Regions from separate parts of the Defluviitalea raffinosedens genome, predicted to be linked through region 1. Evidence: riboswitches for the same ligand, from Rfam matches in the RefSeq annotation. Region 1 holds a riboswitch; each other region holds the start of a gene.
What was found. Region 1 has a riboswitch for thiamine pyrophosphate ahead of thiT (energy-coupled thiamine transporter ThiT). Riboswitches for the same ligand answer to the same signal wherever they lie in the genome.
Positions count from the first base shown of each region.

Region 2: linked by a shared signal. The riboswitch ahead of JOD07_RS09505 (hydroxyethylthiazole kinase) and the one ahead of thiT (energy-coupled thiamine transporter ThiT) in region 1 are both predicted to bind thiamine pyrophosphate.
Region 3: linked by a shared signal. The riboswitch ahead of thiW (energy coupling factor transporter S component ThiW) and the one ahead of thiT (energy-coupled thiamine transporter ThiT) in region 1 are both predicted to bind thiamine pyrophosphate.

Region 1 covers NZ_JAFBEP010000010.1:47,773-58,233, forward strand. The annotation lists gene adhE (bifunctional acetaldehyde-CoA/alcohol dehydrogenase) at 1-1,855, shown strand, start outside; gene JOD07_RS08915 (hypothetical protein) at 1,889-2,215, opposite strand; gene JOD07_RS08920 (Cof-type HAD-IIB family hydrolase) at 2,277-3,083, opposite strand; TPP riboswitch at 3,191-3,295, shown strand; gene thiT (energy-coupled thiamine transporter ThiT) at 3,330-3,989, shown strand; gene JOD07_RS08930 (YkuS family protein) at 4,221-4,511, opposite strand; gene JOD07_RS08935 (DUF4446 family protein) at 4,566-5,069, opposite strand; gene JOD07_RS08940 (ParB/RepB/Spo0J family partition protein) at 5,079-5,951, opposite strand; gene JOD07_RS08945 (ParA family protein) at 5,948-6,715, opposite strand; gene JOD07_RS08950 (YegS/Rv2252/BmrU family lipid kinase) at 6,879-7,775, opposite strand; gene argS (arginine--tRNA ligase) at 7,790-9,490, opposite strand; gene JOD07_RS08960 (response regulator) at 9,659-10,321, opposite strand; gene JOD07_RS08965 (sensor histidine kinase) at 10,326-10,461, opposite strand, start outside.
Region 2 covers NZ_JAFBEP010000012.1:149-10,609, reverse strand. The annotation lists gene JOD07_RS15825 (transporter associated domain-containing protein) at 1-157, opposite strand, end outside; gene JOD07_RS09535 (hypothetical protein) at 511-735, opposite strand; gene nadC (carboxylating nicotinate-nucleotide diphosphorylase) at 1,087-1,923, opposite strand; gene nadB (L-aspartate oxidase) at 1,905-3,470, opposite strand; gene nadA (quinolinate synthase NadA) at 3,484-4,413, opposite strand; gene thiC (phosphomethylpyrimidine synthase ThiC) at 4,817-6,121, opposite strand; gene JOD07_RS09510 (MTH1187 family thiamine-binding protein) at 6,161-6,466, opposite strand; gene JOD07_RS09505 (hydroxyethylthiazole kinase) at 6,502-6,825, opposite strand; TPP riboswitch at 7,155-7,253, opposite strand; gene JOD07_RS09500 (hypothetical protein) at 7,618-7,818, opposite strand; gene JOD07_RS09495 (AraC family transcriptional regulator) at 8,335-9,213, opposite strand; gene JOD07_RS15675 (hypothetical protein) at 9,256-9,390, opposite strand; gene JOD07_RS09490 (group II intron maturase-specific domain-containing protein) at 9,460-10,053, opposite strand.
Region 3 covers NZ_JAFBEP010000002.1:241,029-251,489, reverse strand. The annotation lists gene sigH (RNA polymerase sporulation sigma factor SigH) at 90-731, shown strand; gene JOD07_RS03115 (ATP-grasp domain-containing protein) at 968-2,035, shown strand; gene JOD07_RS03110 (PHP domain-containing protein) at 2,035-2,820, shown strand; gene JOD07_RS03105 (polysaccharide deacetylase family protein) at 2,789-4,114, shown strand; gene JOD07_RS03100 (DUF5105 domain-containing protein) at 4,415-5,017, shown strand; tRNA gene JOD07_RS03095 (tRNA-Thr) at 5,276-5,348, shown strand; gene JOD07_RS03090 (S8/S53 family peptidase) at 5,852-6,895, shown strand; TPP riboswitch at 7,093-7,204, shown strand; gene thiW (energy coupling factor transporter S component ThiW) at 7,323-7,817, shown strand; gene thiD (bifunctional hydroxymethylpyrimidine kinase/phosphomethylpyrimidine kinase) at 7,831-8,664, shown strand; gene thiM (hydroxyethylthiazole kinase) at 8,648-9,481, shown strand; gene thiE (thiamine phosphate synthase) at 9,471-10,094, shown strand; gene JOD07_RS03065 (MFS transporter) at 10,258-10,461, shown strand, end outside.

The DNA.
Region 1 (10,461 bases):
TGGTATGATTTGTGCTTCTGAACAAGCTGTAATTATTGAAGCTCCAATCTATAAGCAAGTAACCGATTATATGAAGGCGCACAAATGCTATTTTGCAACCAAAGAGGAAATCAAAAAATTAGAACCTGTAATCATTAACATGGAAAAAATGGCTGTAAATCCAAACATCGTTGGTATGCCTCCTTATAAGATTGCAGAATTAGCTGGTATCACCATTCCAAAGGATACTAAAGTGCTCTGCTGTGAAATCGATGGTGTAGGAGAAAAATATCCTTTATCCAGAGAAAAACTTTCTCCAGTTCTTGCAGTAGTTAAGGCCAAAGATGTTGAAGAAGGCATCAGAATGGCGGAAATTATGGTTGAACTTGGAGGTTTAGGCCATAGTTCTGTAATCCATTCTAATGACGATAAAGTAATTGAAGAATTCTCCAATCGCCTGAAAACAGGACGTATTATTGTCAATGCCCCTTCTACCCACGGAGCAATAGGAGATATCTATAATACGAATATGCCTTCTCTGACACTTGGATGTGGCTCTTACGGAAGAAACTCCACCACATCCAATGTAACGGCTGTTAACTTAATTAATAAGAAAAGGGTGGCAAAAAGAAGAGTGAATATGCAATGGTTTAAAGTTCCAGAAAAGATTTATTTTGAAGCAGGTTCTGTTCAATATTTAAGCAAGATGCCAGATATAAGCCGTGCTTTTATTGTAACAGATCCATCTATGGTTAAGCTCGGATACGTAGACAAAGTATTGTATCACTTAAGAAAAAGACTTGACTATGTACATTGCGAAATCTTCAGTGAAGTAGAGCCCGATCCTTCTTTAGAAACCATTCAAAGAGGCGTAGAGTTAATGAATAACTTTAAGCCTGATGTCATCATTGCTCTTGGTGGTGGTTCTGCTCTTGATGCTGCTAAGGGAATGTGGCTCTTCTATGAACATCCGGAAGCAGACTTTACAGGCATGGCACTGAAATTCATGGATATCAGAAAGAGAATTTATAAATTCCCAAAAATGGGTAAGAAAGCAAAGATGGTGGCAATTCCAACCACATCCGGTACTGGTTCTGAAGTAACTTCCTTTGCAGTTATAACCGATAAATCTAAGAATATTAAATATCCTTTGGCGGATTACGAATTAACTCCTGATGTAGCAATCGTAGACCCAGAATTTGTTATGACCGTTCCTCCTTCAATTACTGCAGATACCGGACTTGACGTATTAACCCATGCAGTTGAAGCTTTTGTGTCCATCTTAGCTTCTGATTATACTGATGCACTGGCTATGAAAGCTATCGAATTGGTATTTGAATATCTTCCAAGAGCATATAAAGATGGAAGCGATGCTGTAGCAAGAGAAAAAATGCATAATGCTTCTTGTATTGCAGGTATGGCATTTACCAATGCATTCTTAGGAATTAACCACTCCCTGGCTCACAAATTAGGAGGGGAATTCCATATTCCTCATGGTCGTGCCAATGCAATCCTTCTTCCTTATGTTATAGAATACAATGGAGAAACTACTCCAACCAAATTTGTTTCTTGGCCAAAATATGAAAAATTCGTTGCTCCTGAAAAATACGCATTAATTGCAAAACGTTTAGGACTTCCTGCTTCAACTCCTGAAGAAGGTGTTAAATCCTTAGCAAATGCAGTCAGAAACTTAATTAAAGAACTGAACATGCCAGCAACAATTAAAGATTGTGGTGTAGAGGAAAGTGCATTCCTGCAAAAAGTTGAATACTTGGCAGATCGCGCTTTTGAAGACCAATGTACAACCGCAAACCCAAGACTTCCTCTTGTAAGCGAATTAGTAGAAATCTACAAAAAGGCTTATTACGGAAAGTAAAATTAACATCAAAAAACTCAGCCAGGCTTAATACTATGGCTGAGTTTTTATTTCTATATCATAACTTCCGTCAGGCCTTTTTTTTATTTTTACCGGTTGCTTTGTATCCTTCGTTTTATATTCCCCATTTTCTAAAATTAAATCAATGGAGGAAGAACTTTTCTCTCCATTGATATATAGCGGCATTCCATCTGGTGCAGTAATTCTGATCGTATTTTCCTGGCTTTTAGTTATCTGTTTTGAAATACTTCTAACAGGAACATAAATACCTACAAATATAAATAAGACAATGATGAGCAGTAAAATTTCTTCCAGGAGCTGATATAAGAGTCTTTTATATATTTCCCTGTGCTCTGTCATAGAAAAACCCCTTATCATTGCTTCTATTCTATTGTATTCGTAAGTACTTGTATAACATACTTTATAATATAAACTTTTCTATAATTTCTTTTATGGCATGGTGATTATTATCATTTTCTGTTATATACTGTGCTGCTTTCTTAATATCCGGATGGGCATTCGCCATGGCAATTCCAAGGCCTGCTTCTTTGATCATATATAAATCATTAAAACTGTCTCCCACACATATAATCTCTTCTCTTTTTAATCCTAATTTCTGTCCTAATTTTCTTACCGCTAATCCCTTATTGGCATGAATGCTGGTAAATTCTAAATAGAAGGGCTTCGAAAAGAACATATGGAGCTTTCCCTCTGTCCAGGTTCTTAACTTTTCTGCTATTTTTACCAGTTTCTCATGTTCATCGTAAAAAAGAACTTTTATAACGTCCCTCGTAATACCAGTAGAAAAATCTCCTATTTCTACGGATCTTAAACCGGTTATACTGGTATATCTTTTTGAGTATTCATTGCTTTTTTCTACAAGTAGCTCATGATCAAGATAGGTCTGTGCATATATATTTTCTTTTTTGGCAAAGGAAAATAAATACTGTGCATATTCTAAAGGAACATCTTCTTCGCTGATGATGTTTAAATCTTTGGTTTCAAAAATCACTGCACCATTATATGAAATACCATATTCATCTTCTTTCTTAAGGCCTAACTCTTCTAAATAAGGGTTGATGGAAATACTGGCTCTTCCTGAGCAAAGTACAATTTTTACACCCTTTTCAATTGCTTTTTGTATTGCGTCTTGATTTTCTTTTGTTATTTTTAATTCATCATTTAAAAGTGTATCATCCATATCAATTGCTACCATTTTATATCTCATTTTACTTTTCCTTTCCTTAAAATGATCTTTTGAGTTCTTTTAATTTGACATTTTCTATGGAATATTATATAGTATGTATTGAAAGAACATGTTCTTTTAACTGAATATGCGTCCGCTAGGGGAGCCTTTTTGGCTGAGAGTGTGCATCTATGCACTAACCCTTTGTACCTGATCCAGATAATGCTGGCGAAGGGAAGCGAAATTTTGGTAAACCTCCTGCGGACAAAATTAAAGGAGGATTTTTTTATGTTTGGTGAAGAAGCATTACAAAACTTTATTGAGTCACCTCTAGGTAAGACGATCATTGTCTTAGTCGCTTTAATTCTTGTGGCCTTGTTTGCGGGAAATCTTTATAAAAAGAAGAATCTTTCCGTTAAGGCATTAGCTTATTCCGGACTTGCCATCGCCCTGGCCACCATCCTGTCTAATTTTACTTTGTTTCAACTGCCCCAAGGGGGTTCTGTTACACCATTTTCCATGATGTTCATTGTTCTTATAGGCTATTGGTTTGGACCTTTTGAAGGGATCTTGGCAGGTGTAACGTATGGACTTTTACAACTTGCCCTGGGAGGATATGTTGTTCATCCTGCACAGCTTTTATTAGATTATCCTTTGGCTTTTGGGGCTCTGGGATTTTCCGGATTCTTTAAAAAAGGCTCTTATTCTCTTATTTATGGCTATATTGCAGGGGTAATGGGGCGATTTGTATGCAGTTTCTTATCCGGATGGATTTTCTTTGGCTCCTATGCATGGGAAGGATTTGATCCCATTACTTATTCCATACTTTATAATTTGTCCTATATTGGAATAGAAATGGTATTAACCATTCTTCTGTTTATGATTCCATCCTTCAGATTTGCACTCAATCATATTAAGAAAACCGTGAATGTCAACGAATATGCTTAAAAATCTTAAGAAAATCCGTTGTAATCGCCAAAAAGCAATTACAACGGATTTTTAATGCCTTATACTTTAAATCATTTATATTAAATGATACAACATCTTTGTGTATATTTCAACAAAATTCATGTTTCATAGCTTTCATATAAATTTATAACATTCATGACATTTAAATTCCCTTTATTAATTAGCATACGTCATACTAATTGAATAAGGGAGTAAAATCTATAGACCTTATTAAAACAGTGGAGAATATACCCTATTGTTTAAAATCTGCTCGATTTCATCTATGCTTTTATTCTGTGCGTTTATAATAAGTACTCCGTGATGTTTATGGTTCGATCTTTTCTCTATGGAAGATGTCAATTCCGGCCTTGTATCCTCATTAATTTCTATCCAATTGGGATGATTAATATATATGTAAGCATCCACCGGATATGGATACTCGTCTTCATAGACTACCTGATACCCTCTTTGCTCTAATTTATCTTTGAATCCTTCTAAACCTCTTTCTATGGCTACAACCATAAAAACACCTCCATAGTTATAGTGTCTCCATGGAGGTATCTGTTATTCTTTAATTTATATTCTCTTGCCTTTATTTTTTAGTTGTGCTATTTGCAGAGCCTGTGCTTCTTCTGCAGACAGTACATATGAACTTTTTCCGTTTTCTATTGGCTTTGCATAGGTATAGGAACCTTCCCTGCTATGTATGCCATTGAGTACTATCCCATCATCATAATCATCTAAAAGCGCAATGGCATAACATAGATCTCCACCCATATCACCAAAAGCATTGTAACGGACAATTCCTGCTTTTTGAATACAACTTTTTAGGTTTCTTTTGATTTGATTACATTCCTCTACGATTCTTTCATTGTCTTTTTCAACTTGCATAACCTTCTCTATATAATCCAGCAGGAGGTCTTCTATAGGTCTTTCTTTCTTGCCCCCCATGAAGTAATTGTACTTTTTGTTGAGCTTACTCAATCTTACCGATAATATGATGACAATAATAAATAAAATGATTGAAAAAGCACTTACTCCTATTAATATTACGCTGCTGTACTCTGAAATGATCCTCATAATGTCCACTTATTTCACCTCTGAACCCCTATTTTCAATAGATTGAATTAAATATAAAATTCTTTCCAAATCCTCATCGGAATAATATTCTATTTCTATTTTTCCTTTTTTTCTACCCTTAGTAATTTGAACTTTCGTTCCTAAGATATTCTTCATTTTATTTTCAATTTCTTTGAATATTGGCGGCATTGCTTCATTTTTTTTCTTTTTTCTCGGTTTTTCCAGTATATCTTTGATCAGTTTTTCTGTTTCCCTTACACTCAGGTTGTCTTTAAGTATTTTGTCAACAACTATAATTTGTTCTTCTTTACCTGGAAGAGCTAGAAGCGCTCTGGCATGCCCTTCGCTAATACTTCCTCTGACTAAAAGTTCTTGAATGCTTTCATCTAATTGAAGGAGTCTAAGGGTATTTGCAATGGCTGAACGACTTTTGCCTACCCTTTTTGCCACTTCCTCCTGCTTAAGAGAAAAAGAATGAATGAGCGTTTCATACGCCTTTGCTTCTTCTATCGGATTCAAATCTTCCCTTTGCAAGTTTTCTATTAAAGAAATCTCCATCACTTCATCATTACTATAATCTTGAATAATTACAGGCACTTCACTAAGTCCTGCCATTCTTGCAGCTCGCCAACGCCTTTCCCCTGCCACAATTACATAAAAACCACCTTGCTTTTTTACAATCAAAGGCTGAATGATTCCATGTTCCTTGATCGACTGCGATAGTTCTTCCAGTTTTTCTTCATCAAAATTTTTTCTTGGTTGCTCTTTATTAGGCTCTATCTCATTTATAGGAACTATTTTGATTTGTCCCACACTACTTTCTTCCGGCAAATCAGATATGAGAGCAGAGAGTCCTTTTCCTAATCCTCTTTTTGCCACTATGCTTCCTTCCTTTCTAATATTTCTGCGACCAGTAATCTGTAACTTTCTGAGCCTTTTGATTTTTCATCATACATCATGATCGGCAATCCATGGCTGGGAGCTTCCCCTAGTCTTACATTCCGCGGAATGAGCGTTGTATATATTTCTTTTGAAAAATATTTTTTAACTTCTTCCACTACCTGCAGGGACAGATTGGTCCTGGCATCATACATTGTAAAAAGAATCCCTTCTATATAGAGATTTGGATTAAGTTTTTTCTGAACCAATTTTATGGTGCTGATTAAATGGGTCAATCCTTCTAAGGCATAATATTCACATTGAATGGGAACCAGTACGCTATCTGCAGCAGTTAGTGCATTAAGCGTCAGTATATTTACCGCAGGAGGGCAATCAATAAAGATATAATCATAATCTTTATTAATTTTCTTAAGAGCATTGCCAAGCACATACTCTCTTTTTTCGACTTCCAATAATTCTATTTCTGCTCCCGCCAAATTCATATTGGAAGGGATCAACTCCAGATTCTTCATAGGCGTCTTTAATTTAATATCATTGATGCTGATTTCTCCAAGAAGTACATCATAGATTGTTTTAGTGAGTTCATTTTTTTGAATGCCTAATCCGCTAGTGGTGTTTCCCTGGGGATCTATATCAATGGTAAGAACTTTATATCCCTGTTCTGCTAAACCAGCAGATACATTAATATTGGTAGTTGTCTTTCCTACTCCACCTTTTTGATTAAAAACTGCAATTACCTTTCCCAAGCTATTTCCCTCCCGTGGCTTTCTTTTGATTAATTATACCACGATTTTAGTATAAATGAATCCTATCTATAATAAAATTTAAAAATGTTTCACGTGAAACAAAAAATTAAACTGCCGCCATAGACTATTATATCGCCTACAAACAGCAGTTTAAATAGGTATTTTATATATTTGCAAAAACCTCTAGTTTCCTATGGCATACTTTGATTTCAAGAGGTAAATCCGGGCCTTTTTCGCCGTCCACATCTGATTCGAAAAAATATTTTTCAGTTTCCAAACAAGAAATTTTGAATTCACTTTTCCTTAAGAATAAAACATTAGGATCGTCTAAATGTTCTCCTTTTAAGATTTTTAGAAATAATACAGCCAATTCATGAAAAGGTCTGGCTTTTATGCCTACAAAATCAAAAAAACCGTCATCTACAGCAGCACCTTTAGCCAAGCGTTCAAATCCGCCAGCACTATTCCCATTCAACACCAAAAAAAGATAAAACAAATCTTCTATAACCGTATCTTCACTTTCTATTCTAAGGGCAAAAGGCCTGAATTTGGGAAGTTGCTCAATTCCTTTGATGTAGTACGCCAGCTTCCCTAAGGTATTCTTAAAATGAAGATCTATCGTTTGAGATACGTTGGTAAAAAGGCCACCGCAGCAAACATTGATAAAATAATTATCATTAACCTCTCCAATATCCACTTTTTTAATGTTATTTCTTAGAATAATATCGCAACACGCACCAACATCCTTTGGCAAATTAAGATGTCCTGCAAAATCATTGGCGGTACCAAAAGGAAAGATGCCTAAAGGGATAGTTAAATTATTTTTTACCATCGCGTTAATAATTTCATTCACTGTTCCATCCCCACCGGCAACAGCTAAAATTGAATAATCATCATTGCTGATCTTTCCTACGGCCTCTGTAATATCTCCTTTTTTATTACTTCTAAAAATACTCACATCATAACCAGCAGTTTGAAACTTATGAATAAATGTATCGAGCTGCAGGTGAAAACTTTTATCTCCTGATGCCGGATTATAGAATAATTTGATTCGCTTCAAACCTCATCCCCCTTTTACATCTTTTCAGGGCTTTTAACACCTAAAAGATAAAGACCAGAGGATAATACAATTTTTACACTATAAACAAGAGCCAATCTAGCTTTTTTAACTGCTTCATCTTCTGTTAAAATTGGATTGTCATGATAAAACTTATTGAAAGCTTGAGCAAGATCCACTACATAACGAGCAATAAATGAAGGTTCTAACTTTTCTGCAGCGTCTTTTACCTTTTCTGGGAACTGACCGATAAGACGGATCACTTCAATAGATGCAGGGTCTGTTAATACATTAAAATCTATATTCTCTTCATCTACTTTAATGTCTGATTTTCTCAAAACACTGCAGGCTCTGGCATGAGTGTACTGAACATAAGGGCCAGTTTCACCATCAAAATTAAGAACCTTATCCCATGAAAACACCACATCTTTGATTCTGTTATTGCTTAAGTCATTAAAGACTACTGCTCCAATTCCTACTTGTTCTGCAACAGTTTCTTTATCTTCCAAATCAGGATTTTTATCATTGATAATCTGTTTCGTTTTCTCAATAGCTTCTTTTAAAAGTTCTTCAAGCAAAACTACATTTCCTTTTCTTGTAGAAAGCTTTCCGGTTTCCATGCTAACAAGACCAAATGGTACATGAACCAATCTGTCATACCAGTCATAACCCATTCTTTTAATAACTTCAAACCATTGAGCAAAGTGCAGATTCTGTGCCAAGGCAGTAACATAAATACATTTATGAAAGTCATATGTATTCTTTCTATAAATGGCAGCAGTAATGTCTCTGGTGGCATATAAAGTACTTCCATCTTTTTTGGTAATCAAACATGGAGGCATATTGACATCTTCTAAATCAACGATTTTAGCCCCTTCACTGTCTTTAAGAAGTCCCTTTCTGTCTAATTCCTCAATAATAGCTTCCATTTTATCATTATAAAAACTTTCTCCGGCATAAGAGTCAAATTCCACACCAAGTAACTTATAAACCTTATTAAATTCTTCTAAACTAATATCTTTAAACCAATTCCAGAGAGAAAGGGCTTCCTCATCCCCTCTTTCCATCTTAGTAAACCAGCTTCTGGCTTCGTCCTCTAGGGATGGGTCTTTTTCAGCTTCTTCATGAAACAATACATAAATACGCATTAATTCTTTGATTCCACCCTGCTCTACTGCTTCCTTGCTTCCCCATTTTTTATAAGCCACAATTAATTTTCCAAATTGAGTACCCCAGTCCCCTAAGTGGTTAACACCTATACAATTGTATCCTAGATGCTTATAAATCCGATAAATACTTCCTCCGATCACTGTAGATCTTAGATGTCCCACATGGAAAGGCTTAGCAATATTAGGCGCTGAATAATCAACAACAATATTTTTTCCTTCCCCTTCATTGGAACTTCCGTATTTTTCTTTAGACTTTAATACACTTTCGAGAATAGCAGAAGCAAATTTAGCTTTATCAATATAAAAATTAATATATCCTGTAACATTTTTTATTTCTTTGATAAAATCCGGTTTTTCAAGAACTTTAACAGTTTCTTCTGCAATCATTGCCGGTGATTTCTTAAAAAGTTTTGCCAGACGAAAACATGGAAAGGCATAATCCCCCATATCGGGACTTGGAGGAATTTCTAACATAGAGATAATTTCCTCTTTCGATAAATCATTAAATTGCTTGTATAAAAGATCTGCGATCTGTACTTTAAAATCCATTATATTCTTCCTTTCTAATATATATGTCAAAAACTCTCGTCAAGAGACGAGAGTGCTTAATTTCCCTTATATGATTGTATCTTTATACATAAAAAAAATCAAGGCGTATATAATATCTTTTCGTGATATAGCCTCAATAATCAAACATTTTAATACAGAAGACATAATTTAATGAATATCAACAATACGTTCTTTGATAGCATAAACAGCTGCCTGTGTTCTGTCACATACATCTATTTTTCTAAATATATTAGATACATGGTTTTTGACAGTTTTTTCACTGATGCAAAGCTTTTGAGCAATTTCTTTATTTAATAACCCTTCTGTAATCAGCTGAAGTACTTCTATTTCTCTGCTGGTCAATCTATTCTTTAGCTCTGATTTTGGATTAGAGGGCGTTGGCGTTTGATTCATTTTCCTAACCAATTGTGCTGCCATATTAGGCTGAATATAAGACTCACCCTCATAAACCGTATGAATTGCAGTAATTAAAGCCTCTGAATCTGAATCTTTCAAGATGTACCCATCAATGCCTGCTTCTACGGTTTCCAAAAGGTATTCGATCTCATTATGAATGGTTAACATGATAATTTTTGAAGGGCAATTCTCTTCTCTCAATCTTTTAACTGCTTCGATCCCATTTAAAACCGGCATATTAATATCCATTAAAATAACATCCGGCTTTTTTTCCAGAGCTTTTCTAATAACTTCTTCTCCATTCCCAGCTTGGTCAATCACCTCGATATCATCTTCTAATTCTATAAGTTGCTTTAATCCTTCTCTTACCATTGAATGATCATCTGCAATAATAATTCTAATATTTCTTTTCATATTACTACACCTCATTTCCTTTCAGCGGAATTCTAATATAATATCTTGTTCCTTGATTAGGTTGGGAGCGAATGGCAAATTCGCCATCCAATAATTGAACTCTTTCTTTCATACTGGAAAGCCCAAAACCACTGCCGTCA
Region 2 (10,461 bases), on a different contig from region 1:
GTGTAGCCCCATTGCAAAATGATTGAACCATTTGAAACAAATCTTGTACTAACCCTATTGATAAAATGACAATCCCGACTAAAATAATTAGACTTATGTAGATTTCAACATAACTAGAAATAATAGACACTTTGCCTCTTAGCCTTTGCTTGAGCACGTGATCCCCCCATATTTTTCACAACTTTTTTATTGGTTTTCGAACTTTATCTCATACCTGAAATCTTTTTTAATATTTTACTATAAACTTCCTTACTAAGTCTATAAGAAAAATAAGTCTTTTCTAATCAAGCTTTACTCATTCCTTTTTTACCTTATGTTTCTATTTTATCTACAGTTTTTCCGTACTGGTCTGATGATTTTCCAAAATCGCTTTGCATCATGGAAAAAGTATAAATGTTGTAAGTATTCACTAAACACTTACACCTTTCTTCACATAAAAAAACTCCTGTTGTAAACTAACATCAACAAGAGCTAACTCTACCGAAATACAGACTAATAAATACCATTTATTCATCCCATACTTTTTAGGCTTTTATCCCTTTCTTCTATAAGTCTATTTCTCTTAATAATCAATACAGCCTTGATAATCCACAAAATTATATTAACTGGAATTAATGCTATAATTAAATAATCAAGAATTGACTTCTTTGTCCAATCAAGGTCTGCCGCCCATAATATCCATATGACTACAAGCATTATTTCTGTAAAAGCAAAAATTTTTTCTTTCTTTTCCATATGTCTGCTCCCTAAACAACTTAATATTTTTTGAATTAATTTTCTACTCACTTTTAATATCTCTTGCATATCTTTGTAGAAAAAGAACCTTTACTTGTTTTAGTAAAGACATTCCATAAAAAGTATTAAAATATTAGAAAAATTAAAGGACTTATTACAAATGACCTTCCATCTCTCTTCCTGATTATATCATTTTTCCAACATATATACAATAAAAAAATAAAATATTCATAATTATACAAACAATACTTATTCTTATTTATTTAATTCTATAAAAGAAATAAACATCTCCTGTTATATACTGATATCAACAGGAGATGTTTGGATTCACATATGGAAAAAATAATATCATTAACTTATAAATTTTAAGCTTATATCCATAGCCTTTACAGAATGGGTTAATGCCCCAACGGATATAATATCAACACCGGTCTTGGCAACATCAACCAAATCATCGAGGGTAATTCCTCCGGATGCTTCCAGAATAACTTTTCCTTTGCCTATTTCAACTGCCTTCTTCATCTCTTCAAGGCTCATATTGTCAAGTAAAACCATATCTGCTCCAGCTTCAATGGCTTCTTTAAGTCCTTCTATGGTTTCAACTTCAATTTCAACTTTAATCGTATGAGATATTTTCCCCTTAACATTATGGATCGCTTCTTTAATTCCACCTGCTGCAACAATATGGTTATCCTTAATCAAAACCGATTCTGACAGATTGAATCTATGATTATAAGCCCCTCCAACTCTCACAGCGTATTTTTCAAGAATTCTAAGTCCAGGAGTCGTTTTCCTGGTATCCACTATTCTTACAGGAAAATTTTTAACAATATCGCTGTATTTCCTGGATACAGTAGCTATGCCTGACATTCTTTGAAGCAGATTAAGGGCAAGTCTTTCCCCTTTAAGAATGGCTTTAGTGCTTCCCTCTATTCGGGCAATCACAGTACCTTTGTCAACTTTATCTCCATCTTTAACATTAAATTTAACCACTACATCTTGATCTAATATCTTAAATACTCTTTCAAAGACATTAAGTCCTGCTATAACCCCTTCTTCTTTAGCTAGCAGCTGTGCTGCTGACTTACTTTCATCATCTATTAAAGTGTCTGTCGTTATATCAATGTTATTAATGTCCTCCTTTAATCCATTCTTTATGATTTCATCCACTAAAATCCAATTAAGCATTTAGATTCCTCCCTATTTATCATCATATGACTGCCTATACTTTCTTCCCTGCTTAAAGCAGCCTGAATAATCAAATACGCAACTGTTGCAATATTAAAACATTCATAAAATGCCTTGCTGTCTTCACTGCAAGCTTGTAACCGGTTTAATACTTCCTTCATCATATATAAGGCTGCATATAATCCTTCTTTGCTTCTAAAAATAAAAGCATTTCTTCCCATTGTTTCTCTGACTTTCGTTTTAATTTCCTGAATTTCATTTTGGTCTATGGATTCATAAACTTCGTCATTTTTAATCAAAGGCTCTTCTATTTTTAATTTATTTATGGTTTGATTTATGTCTTCTGCTGCTCTTTTCCCAAATACCAGACCTTCTAACAGAGAATTGCTTGCCAGCCTATTGGCTCCATGAACCTTCGTACAAGCAGTCTCTCCACAGGCATACAGTCTCTCAATACTCGTCCTTCCAAAATAATCTGTTCTTACGCCTCCCATGAGGTAATGCTGTGCCGGACAGACAGGAATATAGTCTTTGGTCATATCAATCCCTTTAGACAAGCAAACCTGGTAGATACTTGGAAATCTGTTTTTAATAAAATCTGCATCCTTATGGGTTATATCCAGATAAACATAAGGAGTATTTTCTTTGATCATTTCATTAAAAATGCTTCTGGAAACAATATCCCTGGGGGCCAAGTCTTTAAGTTTATGATATTTACCCATAAATGCCTCTTTTTTATTATTTCTGAGTACAGCTCCTTCTCCCCTTACAGCTTCTGAAATCAAAAATCTTTTATGATCATTGGGGCTGTATAATACAGTTGGATGGAATTGTACAAACTCCATATCGATGATCTCTGCTCCTGCTCTGTAAGCCATAGCAATGCCATCCCCTGTAGCAATCACTGAATTCGTTGTATAGTTATAAACTTGTCCTATCCCTCCAGTAGCTAAAACAACGGCCTTAGACAGTATTGCATAGGTTTCTGCCCCATTTTTAACTAAAGCACCTAAGCATTTAAAGTCCAGTGTCAACAGATCTATGGCAAGTTGATTTCCCCTAATGATAATATTTTCTCTCTTTAATGCTTCTTTGGTCAAACCCCTCATGACTTCTTTCCCGGTTCTGTCCTGATAGTGAAAAATTCTGTTTTTTGAATGTCCTCCTTCTCTGGTTAATTTTATATTTCCCTTTTCATCTTTATCAAACTGGACGCCCATATCCATAAGCTTTTTGACATTTTCTAAAGCTTCTTCCACCAGTATTTGTACAGATTTTTTATCATTATAGTTATTGCCTGCCTTTATTGTATCTTCAAAATGAAGGAGCATACTGTCTTCGGGACTGATACTGGCAGCTATGCCCCCTTGAGCTAAATTACTGTTATTTTCATTAATCATATCCTTTGATAAAACGATTACACGATATTTAGGATCTATATTGATGGATGTATAAAGGCCGGCTACTCCGCTACCTATGATGAGCACATCACAGTATTCTCTTTTTATTTTATCCAGGTTAAAATTTGCAAGATACCTTCTCTTCATTCTTCTATACTCCTTAAGATACTTTCAGCATCCTTTCAAGAGAGTTTTTAGCTGCTGCCATAATATCTTTGTCGACTTCGATTTCATAAATTTCGTCTTTTAATGCTCTATACACATCTTCCAATCGCGTTTTTTTCATGTTAACGCATATCAACGACGGGGAAAGCAAGTAAAACTTTTTATCAGGATTCTGCTTTTCTAAAGAATGAAGTACACCCATCTCAGTTCCTATAACAAATTCCTTTTCATCCGACTCTTCTACATATTGTATGATTTGAGATGTACTTCCTACAAAATCTGCTTTTGCAACTACATCCGGATTACATTCCGGGTGGACTAATATCTTTGTATTGCTTCTATGCTTTCTAACCATATCCAATACATTGCACTTTACTTTATGATGGGTTATGCAAAATCCTTCCCAACATATGACATCCTTTTGGGGTATCTGTTTCGCTACATAATTCCCTAAGTTTTGATCTGGTACGAATAAAACTTTATCACTGTCAATGGATTGAACCACTTTTACTGCATTGGCTGAAGTACAGCATATATCACTTTCTGCTTTAACTTCCGCAGAAGAATTAATATAACATACCACCGGAACATTGGGGTATTTTTTCTTCAATACTCTTAGCTGATCCGCATCAATCATATCAGCCATAGGACATCCTGCATCATATGCCGGCAAAAGAACTTTTTTATCCGGTGAAAAAATCTTTGCACTTTCTGCCATAAAATGTACACCACAAAAAACGATAATATCCGCATCGGTATTGGCAGCTCTTCTGCTAAGTCCCAGTGAATCCCCAACAAAATCTGCTATATCTTGAACTTCTGGTGCTTGATAATTGTGAGCAAGTATGATAGCCTTTTTTTCTCTTTTGAGTTTATTGATTTCATTAATCATTTCCTGAGTATCCATGGTATTTCTTCCTCTCATCATAAACCTTGCCGCCTAATTTACATTTTTAGATTTAATAGTCTTTTAATCTGATCAGGCGAAGGGGGTAATTAAAATCTTAGCTGTAAGTTGAATTTAGAATTTAATCCATATTTACATATTTATATGTATGTTTACATATGTATTTATATGTGTATATACACCATTATACATAAAAAAAGAAGTTTATCAATAATCAATTTATTTAGTATAGAAATAATGCTGAATTGATATTTGCGCAAAAAATACCTCCTGTTATAAATCACTTTGATTTAATAAACAGAAGGTATTTATATTCAAATACAGAATAGAAATACTGGCAATCAGCCATCACTATTTTATTGGAAAAATTTTATTCTTCAAATTATCATGTTAACTTAATAATTCACTAGCCAGGACTCAATCACAAAATATCGATATGTTCGCCTGCCAGTGCCTTGTTCATACTTCTTACTGCACAAAATTTTCCACACATGGAACATGTATCTTCGAACTCTGGCTTCCTTTCTTCACGGATTCTTTTTGCAGTTTCAGGATCTATCGCACATTCCCACTGGGCTTCCCAGTCAAAGCTTCTTCTTGCTTCTGCCATTCTGTCATCAATCTGCCGTGCTCCTCTTACCCCTTTTGCGATGTCTGCTGCATGGGCTGCTATTTTCATAGCAATAATCCCTTGCTTTACATCTTCTAAATTTGGTAATGCTAAGTGTTCTGCAGGAGTCACATAGCACAAGAAAGCCGCACCGGCTGAAGCTGCAATGGCGCCACCAATCGCAGCCGTGATGTGATCATATCCAGGGGCAATATCCGTTACCAATGGACCTAACACATAGAAAGGTGCTCCGTTGCAAATCGTCTGTTGTATTTTCATATTGGCTTCTATTTGGTCGATCGGCATATGTCCTGGTCCTTCAATCATAACCTGTACATCTTTTTCCCAGGCTCTTTTTGTAAGCTCTCCAAGTCTTACAAGTTCTTCAATCTGACATACATCCGACGCATCGGCAAGACATCCCGGTCTACAAGCATCTCCTAAGGATATCGTCACATCATATTCACGGCATATATCCAAGATTTCATCATAATACTCATAAAAAGGATTCTCTTCACCTGTCATGCACATCCATGCAAATACAAGAGAACCTCCTCTGGATACGATATTCATTTTTCTTTTATGCTCCTTGATCTGTTCTATCGTTTTTCTTGTAATCCCACAGTGCAAAGTGATAAAATCCACTCCATCTTCAGCATGGAGCCTTATGACATCAATAAAATCTTTTGCTGTAAGGGTGGCCAGGTCTCTCTGATAATGGATAACGGAATCATATACTGGTACAGTTCCTATCATAACCGGGCATTCTGCAATCAACTTCCTTCGAAAAGGAATGGTATCTCCGTGGGAAGACAAATCCATGATTGAATGGACGCCCATATTGACAGCTTCCATCACTTTTTTCATTTCCATATCGTAGTCTTTGTAATCTTTCGAAACGCCTAAATTCACATTTATCTTAGTTTTTAGCATTGAACCTACACCCTGCGGATCAAGGCATTTATGATTTTTATTTGCACATATTACTACTTTTCCTGCTGCAACTAATGGCATCAGTTCCTCAACGGTCATCAGTTCTTTTTCAGCTACTTTTTTTAGTTCTTCTGTAATGATTCCTTTTCTTGCGGCTTCCATCTGAGTTGAATATTCTCTCACTTCCATCTATCCCCCTAAAAGACTGAATTTATGCGAATACTAATTTTCTTCTCCTAAAATTTCATTGAGTTTTTGAACCTTTCTGTTCATCATGTTAGTAAATCCTGGACGAATATCTGCCTTTAACACCACTTCCGTTCGGATGCCTTTATTTGCCAGTGCAAAGGTTGCATCTTTCACCACCTGCATCACCTCATCCCAGGGACCTTCTATTTCCGTAAACATGGAAGTGGTTCTGTTTGGCAATCCCGACTCTCGAATCACTTTCACCACTTCTGCAACTTCAGATGAAAGTTCATCTCCAATGCCAAAAGGCGCAATGGCCACTGCAATTAAAGTATTCATACATTAAACCTCCTCTATTTCAAATGGATTATTGGCTATATCTGCTGCACTTGCTTTATAAAGTTCATCAAGAAATTGTATCTGAAAGTATCTCGTAAAGTTTTTGCTACATAAGGTAATATTTCCTCATGAATGGGTAAAAGTGTCCCCACATTGATATACATAGCTTGACCAGATTTAGCCAAAACTTCTCCTTCTTCAGGCAGATACACCATAGCAGCAGAACCTCCGACAGCCAGTTGTGCATTGGCTACGAGATTAATGGTTACCATATTGGTAATGGAACCTACCATAGGGTTAGTCTTTTTTACAGTTTCCACTGTCTGGGCAATCTGATTTTGAATCTCCTCTTTTGTCATTTTCTCCTCTTCCTTTCTATGATTTCATAGCATTTTACGAATATAGACTGCATCACCATCTTTCTTACTGTTTCTTCAAAAAATTGTTAGTCAAAAAACAACTGTGTTATACAGATAAAATAAGAAAATTGGGGCCTTTGCAAGAATTATTTCGCATATAAGAGTTGCGCTTGTGAACCACTCGCACCGAACGCGTTCGGTAAAATCAACAAAATACAATATGTGAGAGGCTATATTCTGCCGCAGAGCTTTTTTGACATAGGAAATTCCACAGAATTTCCTATGTAATAAAAAAAGCGCTCCTTCATAAGGAACGCATTTCATCATTAATCTAACAATTCATTGCTTCCCTACGACAGTGTTAACTGACAGGTTCAAAGGGTCAGGTTTTACCTTCTCAACTCTTACGAGTCCCCCCGCAATCTTTTCATACAACATTATTAATTTTTAAATCTTGTCTTCCACAATATTATTCTATGGCTTTTTGTTAATGTTTTTAATCAACCATAATAAAATTGGATACTGTATACTTCTTCCATATTGTATTTTACCATTTAAGTGATATAAAATCAATAAATTTTCAAATACTATTATTTTTTACACAAGAATACATTTATGAAATTAATCCGTTAAACTACTTGAATTTCTCTTTAATCTGTTCCTTATTTCTGTTTAGGCTTTGTCATAACATCATAACAAAGAAAATGTCCATTATCAGTTCTTATGGAATAAAATTCTGTTGTATGCCTTTTTAGCGATAAGCATTTTAACGGTTTGTCTTTTTCGAATATGCTATAAAAAAGAATCTTGGAAATCTAAAAATAATATCCCCGTTTTTTGCATGGAATATCTTTGAACTAGAATTTCTATCAGTTCACTTTCAAATGCTTTTCTCTCTAGATCAGGTAAGACATTGAGATAAAGTCTTAAACCAGTAACGAGATACCATTCCAGGATATCGTTGTGAGATTTCATAACGTGATCAATCACCATTATGATACGTCTAGTGAAATCAAGTTTATTGCCCTGAAAATTTAATATACACTATTTTTTACGATATTGCATGCCAAACTACGAATAGAATCACTTCAAAATAGGGAACAAGACCAAAACTCTGCCGCCGCAATAAACTTACTAAATATTTACAACACTAGATCCCTATAGTCATGCAATGAAAGCTATGTCAAGGCAAATAGTTTACAAAGGATTGATAATAAAAAAATTTGCCAATGACATAACTTCTGCATTGGCAAATCGTAGTCAAAACCACATATTTTATAAATACAACCTCTCTTAATCCTGTTTATTTACGAGAAAGTCTCACAACTGTCTCCACATGCAACGAACGGGGTGAATTGATGTCTTTTACACTGTCGGTAGTCGGAAACACGTCATCGCCACTTTTTGCACTATCAGTAGGCGGGAAGGCGGGAATATATCCACCAATTGTATCATTTACGAGAAGGGCACTCTTACTAGGAGTACCCTAAATAATAAATATTAATGTAATTAATAGTCTTTTTTCTTTACTGGAATCCAGATTTCGCTTCGATACTTTGGATTTCCAGTATCTGGACTCTCATTCCATAAAATTTCAGGACCTTCAACCGCCTCGTATCCTGAAGATGGAAACCACTCTGAGTATATCCTACCCCACACATTTTGAAGTGTTTCCGGGAAGGGCCCAATGGATTCAAAGACTGCCCAGGTACTGTCTTCTACTTTCAATACATCAAATTCTGCAGTTTCATCACTTGAGGTTGCTACACCAATGTAATGATCCAATTCACATTTTTCTTCCATTCTTCCTTTCGAGAAGTTCGTAGATGCACTAATAATTCCTGTTGGTTCTACATTTGACAGCACCTTCAGCTTTTTGATGACCTCAGGGGTTAATAGTTCAATCATTTCTGCAATTTCCGGATTCACACCATTAAATCTAATTGGTACTCTCTTCTTGAATCCTACGATCTTAAATGGTCCTTTTTCAACAATACGATAATTCATTTCGCATCCTCCTTTAATTGATAATTGAAAGGTCATTCGAGGATAAGCTTTTAACTGTGTATTCTCACTCCTTGCCTCAGAAGGGAGAATGCCATGCAGGGAATGAAAAGCACGGGAAAATGAATCAGCCGAATTATAGCCGTATTTGACGGCTACATCAATTATTCTCAAATTATTATCTTTCAAATCAAGTGCAGCCAACGTCAGTCTTCTTCTCCGAATATATTCTGATAAACTTATACCTGCTAAAAAAGAAAACATCCGCTTGAAATGATACTCTGAACAATAAGCGATTTTAGATACTTCACTATAATCAATTTCCTCTGTTAAGTGCTCTTCAATATACGCTAATGCATTATTCATACTTCTTAAAGCATCCATCCAACAACCTCCTTTCATCATAAATAATATCAGAGGATGTATTTATTCATCCGACAATCTGTGCACAGCTTTGTAGGTAAGCAGCTCAACATCAATAATCCACTTAATTACGATAATCAATGTTTTTGGCAACACCATCTTTTTATCCTCGATAGAGTAGAGTAGTGGGATTGCCACCCCCCCTCATCAAACCGTACGTGCGGTTTTCCCGCATACGGCTTTCCGATATTCTTCTTCCTTCAGCATTCAGCCGCATATACTAGCCAATCCTGCCTGCATAGTCAATTCTCTGACCTTGGCCGCATTTCCTAACCTGTAATTGCGTTGTTTCTTCCGATTGTACCACCGAGTAAATTTGAAATTGATATACTTATCTATCTTCCATAACCATGGTCTGGCAAACCGTCTGGCATAATAATTTCTCATGCCGATAATTTTAGGATTAAGTAGCTTCACCATTTCCTCCACGCTCAACAACAGTTTGATTGGACTTGCAAACACCTCTTTGATGTTGGCTCTCATTTTCTTCATAGCCTTTTGGGATGGTACCTGCTGTAATGTCCAATACCACTTCCAGCTTTTGTTTCTGAAACGCTGAAATCTATTATTGAAGCCAAAAAAATCAAAGCTGTCTTTTCCGAAATACATATCACCAAGCCTTGTTTTCTCACTATGTAGTGTTAGTTCCAGTTTTCCCATAATCCACTTGACTGCATGTAAGGCTTCCTCTGCACGAGATAATCTCTTGTAAAGTTGTGCTCCTTCCCTATGTACAGTTTTGTTGTCTGTACAATCCTTGGTACTATGAGCACTTCTGACTGCCTCTTTGCAGCATTGCAACTTCGCTTCCGCTTATATGCTTCCTCTTTACAGTTTACTGTGCAAAGTAGGCTCTCTCCAGTTCCGGCAAATACTTTCCTAACGTGTCGTTACCTCTACACCGCAGGGTTCTTAGGTATTGCATTTAGGGTTCTTCATACCGTCTGCTGTCTTCGCTGTTGATGTCCCAGCTCGACTCCCTGTTGTTCCCTTTCAGGAATGTAAATAACGGTGCGGCAGTATTCACTTTATGTTACGACCCGTCAGTTTGTCTGCTCTTTTCAGAGCATTTCGTAACGCTTCAACGCATGAATTACTTCATACGCTGGTTACTGACTAAGTGGCTGCCCTACCTTTGCCACTACAGGACTTTCACCTGTTAGCATTTGCCAGCTTCGCTGGACGCACACATCAATACGACAGTCTCTA
Region 3 (10,461 bases), on a different contig from region 1:
GATAGTACTGAAATCCGATATTATTCAATAGAAGTAGAAAACACATCGGAGATTAAAAAATACATATGAGAAAGTTGGGGAGGGGTACAATGAGCTTAAATTTTGAAGAAAAAACCAAAATACTACCGTATGACGAAATGGATGATGAAGCGATTGTTGAATTGATAAAAGTAGGAGATACAGATGCGTTAGATTATTTGATTAATAAATATAAGAATTTTGTTCGTGCAAAAGCCAGAACATATTTCTTAATCGGCGCCGACCGTGAAGACATAATTCAAGAAGGTATGATTGGACTCTATAAAGCCATCAGAGATTATCAGGAAGAAAAAATCTCATCTTTTCGTGCTTTCGCAGAATTATGTATAACCCGTCAAATCATCACTGCTATTAAAGCGGCAACCCGTCAAAAGCATATGCCATTAAATTCATATATTTCCCTCCACAAACCGGTTTTTGATGAGGAAAGTGAACGGACAACCCTTATGGATGTTATTATTGGGGGCAAAGCTGCCAATCCGGAAGAACTCTTGATCGGACAGGAAAATTTAGCTTTTATAGAACAGCGTATGGGAGAAGTTTTAAGCAGTTTAGAGTGCCAAGTATTGTCCCTTTATCTCCAGGGAAAGCCTTACTATGAGATTGCAAACGAAATGGGACGTGACATTAAATCTATTGATAATGCACTCCAAAGGGTGAAGAAAAAATTAGAAAAATTTTTATCGGAATAGAATAATTATTGCCTAAAGTATCAGTTTCGCTGATGCTTTTTTATTGTATAGGAAATCCTTGGGGTTTCCTATACAACTTTCATGTTTCAGCATAAAACTTTATATTTACGGCTTTCCCATTTTGCAACAATGTGGTAAGCTTGTATGGGTAAAATACATATAGTATAATGTATCTGTTTGATTATTTTGTTAAAATATCAAGAATACTCTAATGATCTTAAGTTTTTGGAGGAATTATGCAAAGAATATTAATTGATAATATAGATAAGAGAATGACGGTACCTTTGGTCGAGTATTTGATTAAAGAAGGTTATGAGGTACATGGCATAAATTTTAAGAATGCTAAAGTAATCAGCAATCGTTTAAAAACTGTTTACGAGATTTCTAAAGAAAGTGTTAAAGAAGATTTACAGAAAGTTTTTGCACATTTTAACCAAGAAGATTATTTGATTGTAGGGAACCCGCGAATTATTGAAGCAGTAGATGAAATAAAACCAGAGATCAAATACATCATACCAAACCAGGAGAACGTTGTAAAAATCACCAATAAGAAATGGCTTATGGAATTGGCATATGACTTAAATGTAAAGGCACCTAAAAACAATGCTAAAGAATATCCTTTGGTGGTTAAACTGAATAATTCTGAAAACACTAATTTAAAGCCACAGCAAAGATATAAGATCGTTCATAACGACACAGAGTATGAACAAGCAGTAAAAGCCATGGGAAATGATCAAGAAAATATCCTGGTTCAGGAGTATGTTACAGGTAGTGGATTTGGAGTTTCTATGCTTTTAGATCAAGAGTCCAATTTGGTGGACTATATCATGCATGAGCGGCTTTTGGAATATCCTGTTGCAGGAGGCCCCAGTGCCATTTGCGTTTCCAGATATAATAAAGAATTGGTTTCAAATGCCTACAAGATTTTAAAAGCATTAAAGTGGACAGGTTATGCCATGGTAGAATTTAAAGGCGATTATCTCATAGAAATTAATCCAAGGTATTGGGGAAGCATGCCTTTATTATTTGTAGCAGAGTCTGATTTCTTTAAAAATTATATACGTATTTTGGATAATACCCATAAAGTGATTGATGAAACAGTGATTCCATATAAACTGAATAGGAAAATGTATTATTGCCCACAAGCTTTTCTGGCAGTGCTTGCGTTAATAAAAAAAGGCAAATTGGGCAAAGCTTTAAAAATGTTGGGTAATATTATAGTGGCTAAAGAAGGAATCTTGAGTATCAAAAATCCTGTACCTTTTATAAATTATATAAAATCTTTAGTAGGGAGAAATATATAATGAAAATGTGTCTGCATATTCACTCGGAATACTCCCATGATTCAGATGTCCCAGTAAAAGAGATCATTCAAACTGCCAAAACTTTAGGCTATGATGCTATTTCGATTACTGACCATAATACGGCCAGGGGAAGCATGGAAGCTCTGCAGTATAGCGATGAACAGATTTCTATTATTCCTGGAGCTGAATTTTCCACACAATATGGACATATATTGGCTTATTTTATTGATGAATCCATAGAAAAAGAAACGCCCAAACTGGATGGGAAGCGATTTGATTTTTACAAACTTATAGAAAATGTGAGAAAGCAAAATGGCATTCTTGTGATGGCCCACCCTTACAATGGTAAATTAAAAGACCATATGGAAGTTTTAGATTATCTAGATGGCATAGAAAGATATAATGCCCGTTTGGATTCTTTTTTCTATAAAACCAAGTCTGATCGGTTTGTTAAAACCTTATTAAACAGAAAGGGTTTCATTTATTTGGGAGGGCCGGATGCCCATTCTTTGAAAGAACTCAGTCACTGCTACACAGCTACAGAGGATTTTACTGTAGAACCAAAGGCGTTTAAAGAAGTTTTACAAAATAAAAGTGTGATCTACTATAAAAATTCTGTTAACTATAATATAGCAAAAGCTAAATTTCATAATATGAAAGGATTTAAGCCAAAATCCATGCTGAAAAATGGTGTCAGAATGCTGTTTGGAATAATTGAAATAGTTTACAATAAGATAACGAGGTGTAAAGAGTATGAAACTATATGCATTGGCAAGGAAAATTAATAAGAAAATTAAACAAAGACGAAGAGAAAATGCAGGAAGATATTTGTCCCCTGTCAGACGCCTGGAAAGATTTTCAGTACCTGCAGGAGAAAAGATAGTATCTATGACTTTTGATGACGGTCCCATGAATATGCCCATCAACCCTGTAACAGATTCTAAATATCAGGATTGGGGACTGACCAGAGTGCTCATTGATATTATGGGAGAGTATGGAGCTCATGGGACATTCAATGTCATCGGTACAACGGAATATAATTATCCTGATAAACCAGGAGAGCTTCATAAACCAACCTGGAGTGGCGTAAAACATGACCATTATCCTCAATATGGCAAAGATCAATATGCAGGGGCTAAAAATCAAGGAGATTTAGTACGAGCACTTATAGAGAATGGCCACGAGATTTCAAATCACGGTTATAGACATGTTTTATTTGGCAGAAACAATATTGTGTATGGCAGCCGTGAACATTTTTCTAATATTCAAGAAGTCGTAGAAGACTTGACGAAATTACACAACCTGCTTAAAAATGAATTTAATTATGAAATCATCATGTCCAGACCTCCACATTATATTGACAAGATTCCAGACGGTTTTACTTCATATGAGGCATATGCATTGATGGGATACGATTATTTGGCTGCAAGTTTTGATGGAGGTGGCTGGATGCCTACAGTGGGAGACTATAAAGAAGATGTCAGAAAAATGGTTGACCCGATTAAAAATGCATTAAAGAACAATCCAAATTCATTAAATGGCCAAATCATATTCCAAAAAGACGGGTACAATATGTCTTTGATGACGCCGGTTGCTACTGCGCTTAAGGAGCAGCTGGAGATCTTATCTCAACATGGATATAAAGTGATTTCAGTGAGAGAACTTAAGAAGCTATATCCTTTTGAAGATTTCCATGATGTGTCAAAGAACTTTGAGATTGCAAGAGACCTGGATCAGCAAGGATTTATTTTGGGTTATAAGACCAATGAATTTAAGCCCGATAAAGAACTTACCATCGGGGAAATGATTATGATGACCCTGACCAAACAGGATTACAAAGAAGATTTGGCAAAAATCTGTAATTCTAAAAAAGATAAATCCATGTATTTAAAACACCCTTATTATATAGGATGCAAGCATTATAACAGATTGGACTTGATGGACCGACTGGATACTGTTGCAACAAAAGAAGATATTAGACGATTCTTTAACGAACAGCTTGGCATTGACCCAGTCATCAGCAAGAATACACTGAAGAGATTTGAATACCTTGAAGCATTAAGTCAGCTTAAAAAATAGATTTTAATAAATAATAAAGAATGGATTGAACACTGACTCCCAAAAGCTAAACTAAAAATTATGATTGGGAGTCAGTTTTTTTATAGAAAAATATAGTCTTGAATTTAGGGAAAAAGTTGCTTAAGTCAATTTGAATGGTGAAGGTAGTTATGTAATCTCACCAAAATCTGAGAGACCATATCATTAATAAGTTGTGATATTGTATAATTTTTCTTAAAAATAATAATTTTTTATTCATTGCATAATTTTAACAATAAGTGTATAATTGTGAAGAATATGATTAATTTAGGAGGGAGATTAATGAAAAAGAGAGTTTTAGCAATAATCGTAATGGGGGTATTCATATTAAGCTTAATTGGATGCTCGCAAAATAAACCCGAACAGGCGGTTTCTGAGTTATTTGATGCCATGAAAAATACTGATCTAGAAAAGCTTGGAGCAATACTGGATTCGGATGCAAGTGAAATAACAGATCAAGATGCTTTTGTGCAGTTAATTAAGAAAAGCAATGAAACATTGACTTATACAATAGGTGAAACAACTATTGAGAATGATAGAGCCGTTGTAAATGTATCATGTACATATGGCGATATGAAGCCTGTTTTAGCTAAGGCATTTGCGAATTATGTTGGAAAAGTAATGGAAGTTGCATTTAGTGGAGAATCTCCAAGTGATGAAGAAATTCAAGAAATGCTTTTAAGTGAAATTACTGCTGCTTTAGATAGTACACCTACTGAAGAATACTCTACAGAATTAACGGTAGATTGTGTAAAAAAAGATGGAAAATGGATCATTGATACGGATAAAGAAAATTTAAAATTAGCAGATGTGCTTACAGGCAACCTGGTATCAGCATTTAGTGAGATGGCCGATTCTATGAATAGCTCACTCATTACTGAGTGATTTCTCCCAGCAAGGTTAAATTATCAGGAATAGAAAAAGGCTTCTAGTAATTTTACTAAAAGCCTTAATTTTTATTTTGTCTCATTTTATAGTATTTTCTCTTTTTACTAAAAAGCAAATTGTACTAAATTATCTAAAGAATACAGAGCAAAATGCTTATTCAGTGAATAATAAGATAAAAAAGTTATAAAAAACACTTGACGAAAAGGTCAAAACATGATAACATATGTAAGCGTTGAGCGACAAATTAATAAATATGCTGCTATGGCTCAGTCGGTAGAGCGTCGCCTTGGTAAGGCGGAGGTCACGGGTTCAAGTCCCGTTAGCAGCTTTAGTGAAATCAAGGCTTCTAGCAATTTGGCTAGAAGCCTTTTTTGATTCTTGATGTCCTGTCTTTATCCACATTATACCTATTAATTTTTTAATAAAATCTATTCGTCATAATTCTATTACAGATCAATTGAAACAAACTCAACCCTGATAAAACCAAATATCAATTTTGTGCTTATATATTTATTGCAAGGCCCCTTGTAAATATCTGCCATTTTTTAATTCTGAAAGAATATCTAAAATTTGTTCAAAAAATAAAAAGTAGGAAAACTTACAATATTGTAATATTAGATTTGTTGAATATATATTACAAATATGATACAATTTCAAACATTGGAAAAGTTTGTCGCGTTAAAAACTTAGCTTTCATAGGGAGTGCGATGTATTATAAAATAACCATCCTATTGTAGTTTAAATTTAGAATGATAAAGATATTAATAAATAAGGGGAGTAAACTAAATGATAAAAGGAAAAAATATAAGGTGGAGTTTTATTCTCATTATAATGATAATCATTTTATTACTATATAGATTTTTCATATACACAGAACTAGAAGCTTATATGGACGTTCGTGGAAAGAATTTATCCTATTTAGATTTAAGAGGACAAGAAGAATTATTATATACCCTGGAATTTGATAACTTAACAAAGTGGCCGGGTAAAAATCGTATGCCGGATGATTTTGATCCTTTAAAAGTGATTGAATATGGAAAAGATCCGGGGTTAAACATAAAAAAATTACACAAGTTAGGTTATACAGGGAAAAATGTAAACATCGCATATATAGACCAACCTCTTCTTGAAGGCCATGAAGCATATTCTAATGTAAATCTTAAGTATTACAAGATTAGGTCGGAAGAAAATGGTATGGATACCTCAATGCATGGCCCGGCAGTACTTAGTTTATTAGCTGGAGCTGAAATAGGGGTAGCTCCTGAGGCGAATGTGTATTTTTTGGGGCATCCTGCATGGCTGGAAGACCAAAGAACCCATGCAGAAGCCTTATATAAACTCATAGAAATAAATAAATCTTTACCTGAAGACCAGAAAATAAAAGTAGTAGGATTTTCAGATTCACCGGATGAAAGAGAAAACTATATTGACGATTATAAAAAAGCAATTATAGAAGCAGAAAAAAATAATATTATGGTCATAAATGTGACTACATTTAATTACCTTCCTTTATTGATCAAGCCTTATAAAGATAAAGATGATTATAGAAATTACGAAACAGCACAATGGGCAAAGGGTTTTATTGAGAACGATAGTTTTGGAGTGCCAACCGGTGCAAGGACAACTGCAGATGGTCATAAAAGCATAAAAAATAAATATGCTTATTGGACAAATGGTGGTTTAAGCTGGGCTGTACCATATGTAGTTGGAACAATCGCCTTAGGACTTCAAGTGGATCCTGATTTAACCAAGGAGGAAGCTGTTAAATATTTATTGGATAGTGGATATGATTTTCAGGGGGGCAAAATCATTAATCCAGAAGGTTTCATAGAGATGGTTAAGAAAAATGCATCACACGCTAAAAGTACACCTTAATATTCAGACCATATAGGATCAAACCGAAGCATCAGATAAAGATTAGTATTGATGAAATATGATTACTGTAAACTCTGGATTTTATGAAAAAGCTAATTATATAACACTTAAGACACAGCTATTAGCCAGTATTAAAGCAGAATAGTATTGCAATTTATTAGTGAATTATGTTATTATTTCATTAAACAACTTAAAAATCCTTTGCACAGGGGAGTCGGATTTGGCCGGCTGAGAGTAAGAACCGTAATTCTTTGACCCTATGAACCTGATCTGGGTAATTCCAGCGTAGGAAGTGTTGTTGATTTTATTGTATGATGTAAAATCACATTTTCTGGATTTTTACATACTTCAAAAATCATAAAACACAAGTCCTGCGGCTTGTGTTTTTTTATGTATAGAAATAAATAGAGATATAAGGAGGATCAAAATGAAAACGAAAAAGATTACTTTGTCTGCTTTATTTATTGCTATAGGGGTAATCGCAGGGAATATTATTTATATTCCTATAGGTGCATCAAAATGCTTTCCGGTTCAACATACTATCAACGTTCTGACAGCAGTGGCTCTTGGTCCAGGATATGGTGCAGCAGTAGCATTTGGTATTTCTCTGTTAAGAAATCTTTTAGGTACGGGGACACTTTTAGCCTTTCCAGGCAGCATGGTAGGCGCATTTCTTGCAGGGATTTTATACAAGAAGACCAATAAGCCTGCTTTCGCAGTTGCAGGAGAAATACTTGGCACAGGAATCCTTGGAGGGTTATTGGCTTATCCTATTGCTAAATTGATATTAGGCAATGATGTTACAGCATTCTTTTATATCTCTCCATTCTTAATAAGCACCACCGGGGGAAGCATAATATCTTATGCCATTATTAAAATGTTAGATTTTACTAAAGTGATGGATATCAAAAAACAATTGTAGGGGGAGAGCAATCATGAAAAAAGTATTAACTATAGCAGGTTCGGATTGTTCTGGTGGAGCAGGAATACAGGCAGATCTAAAAACTTTTAGCGCCCATGGGGTATATGGTATGAGCGTGATCACAGCCATAACTGCTCAGAATACCCAAGGCGTTTTTGACGTACGGGATTTGGATGAGGCCATTATAAAAGCACAAATAGATGCTATTTTTACAGATATACAAGTGGATGCAGTCAAGATTGGAATGGTATCGCAACCTTCGACGATTCATATTATAGCAAGTCAAATAGGAAAATATCATCCAGTAAATATTGTTTTAGATCCTGTAATGATTTCAAAGAGTGGATATTCTTTATTAAAGCCGGAAGCAAAGAAAAGTTTAATCGAAGAACTTATTCCAAGAGCGTCTGTTATTACACCCAATGTCCCTGAAGCAGAAGAAATAATACGTACAGTAACATCAAAACCTATTGCCATCAAAACTGTTGAAGATATGGAAAAGGCAGCACAGGAGCTATATAAATTAGGAGCGAAGAATGTACTTTTAAAAGGTGGGCATATGAGTGGAGAAGCTGTGGATGTGCTTTATGATGGAAAAGATATTACACGATTCTACTCTGAGCGAATTGACACTAAAAATACTCATGGAACAGGGTGTACCCTATCCTCTGCCATAGCTTCCAATTTAGCTCTGGGATACAGTATAAAAGAAGCCGTGAATCGTGCAAAAAGATATATCACCATTGCAATAGAACATGCTTTAGACATCGGGAAGGGCGTTGGACCTACCCATCATTTTTATGAATTATACAAAAAAGGTGGGCTTGAAGATGGAGATATATTATAAAATCTCAAGAGCATTACAGAATGTAAGAAATTTAAGACCCTTAGTACACCATATCACAAACTATGTGACAGTCAATGACTGTGCCAATATTACTCTGGCGATTGGTGCTTCTCCTGTTATGGCAGATGACATAAATGAAGTCAGGGATATGGTTATACTGTCCGATTCCTTAGTCATTAATATAGGAACGCTAAACAGCAGAACGGTGGAATCTATGATTGAAGCAGGAAAAAAAGCTAATGAATTTAATATTCCCGTTGTATTAGATCCTGTTGGGGTGGGAGCAACACCTTACAGAACAAAGATTGCGAAAGAAATTATGAGTAAAATAAAAATAGCAGTTGTAAGGGGCAATTTATCGGAGATAAAGGCTTTATATGGCATCAATGCTCAAACCAAGGGCGTTGATAGCTCAGAAAACTTTTCAACCGGTGAAAATGTTTCGTCCAGTATAAAATCATTTGCCAGGGATTTTGCCAATAGCTTTCATACAGTTGTTGCGATTACTGGAAAAACGGATATTATAACGGACGGAGAAACTTTATACTCAGTTAAGAATGGACATGAAATGCTGTCAAGAATTACAGGTACAGGCTGTATGTGCACTTCTCTTATTGGTTCTTATCTGGGTGCAGGAAGCAATGATCTTTATGGGGCTCTTGCAGGGGTTGCAACCATGGGAATAGCAGGCGAAATAGCCTATAACCGATTGGATCCATACGAGGGAAGTGGAAGTCTGAAAAGTAAAATCATGGATGCTATATATCATTTATCGGAGGAAGAAATATTGAATTGGGGGAAAATTGATGAAGAATAATGTTGATTATAAACTTTATCTTGTCACAGACCGGGATATATTAGCAGGAAGAAACTTAGAATCTGCAGTAGAAGAGGCTATACAAGGAGGTGTTACGCTGGTTCAGCTTAGAGAAAAAGATATAACTTCTTTGGAATTTTATAATATGGCCCTTAGGATAAAGCGAATAACCAGCCAATATAATATACCTCTGATTATCAATGATCGACTGGATATTGCCCTGGCAGTAGATGCCGAAGGGGTTCATTTAGGGCAAAGGGATATACCCTGTGTAATTGCAAGGAAAATCATAGGTGAAAATAAAATTGTAGGTGTTTCTGCATCTACTCTTGAGGAAGCCAAAAAGGCAGAAAAGGATGGAGCAGATTATATAGGGGTGGGAGCAGTATTTCCCACCAGCACGAAACAAGACGCACGAGATGTCTCTGTAGATTTGCTAAAAGAAATAAAGCAGAGTGTAGCCATACCTGTCGTTGCCATCGGAGGGATCAATGAAGATAATGTATCTTTATTAAAAGATACTAATATAGATGGAATAGCAGTCGTATCTGCAATTCTAGGGAAAAAGGATATAAAATCAGCTGCTTTCTGTCTTAGAAATCAAAGGTTTTAATAAATCTTCCAAGATTTTGTGTATTAGCTGTAGAAGATAAACTTTTGAAAAAAATTGCGAAATTTATCGATTTACTCTCCTGATAAAGGTAATTTATTATATAATAGAGATAAATCAAAACATTCAAGATAAATTACCAAAATATTATATTAGGAGATGTATTATGTCTAATAAAAAGGTGCTCTTTTGCATTGTAACAGGTTTATTTTGGTTTTCATTATATGCGTATGTCCCCCAGTTGTCTAGTTTTGCAGAAGATATGGGGGCTTCATATAGAATGATAGGCATGATCACCGGAGCCTATGGACTTAGTCAGACTATTTTAAGAATACCTTTAGGAATCGTATCAGATGTATTTAATAAAAGA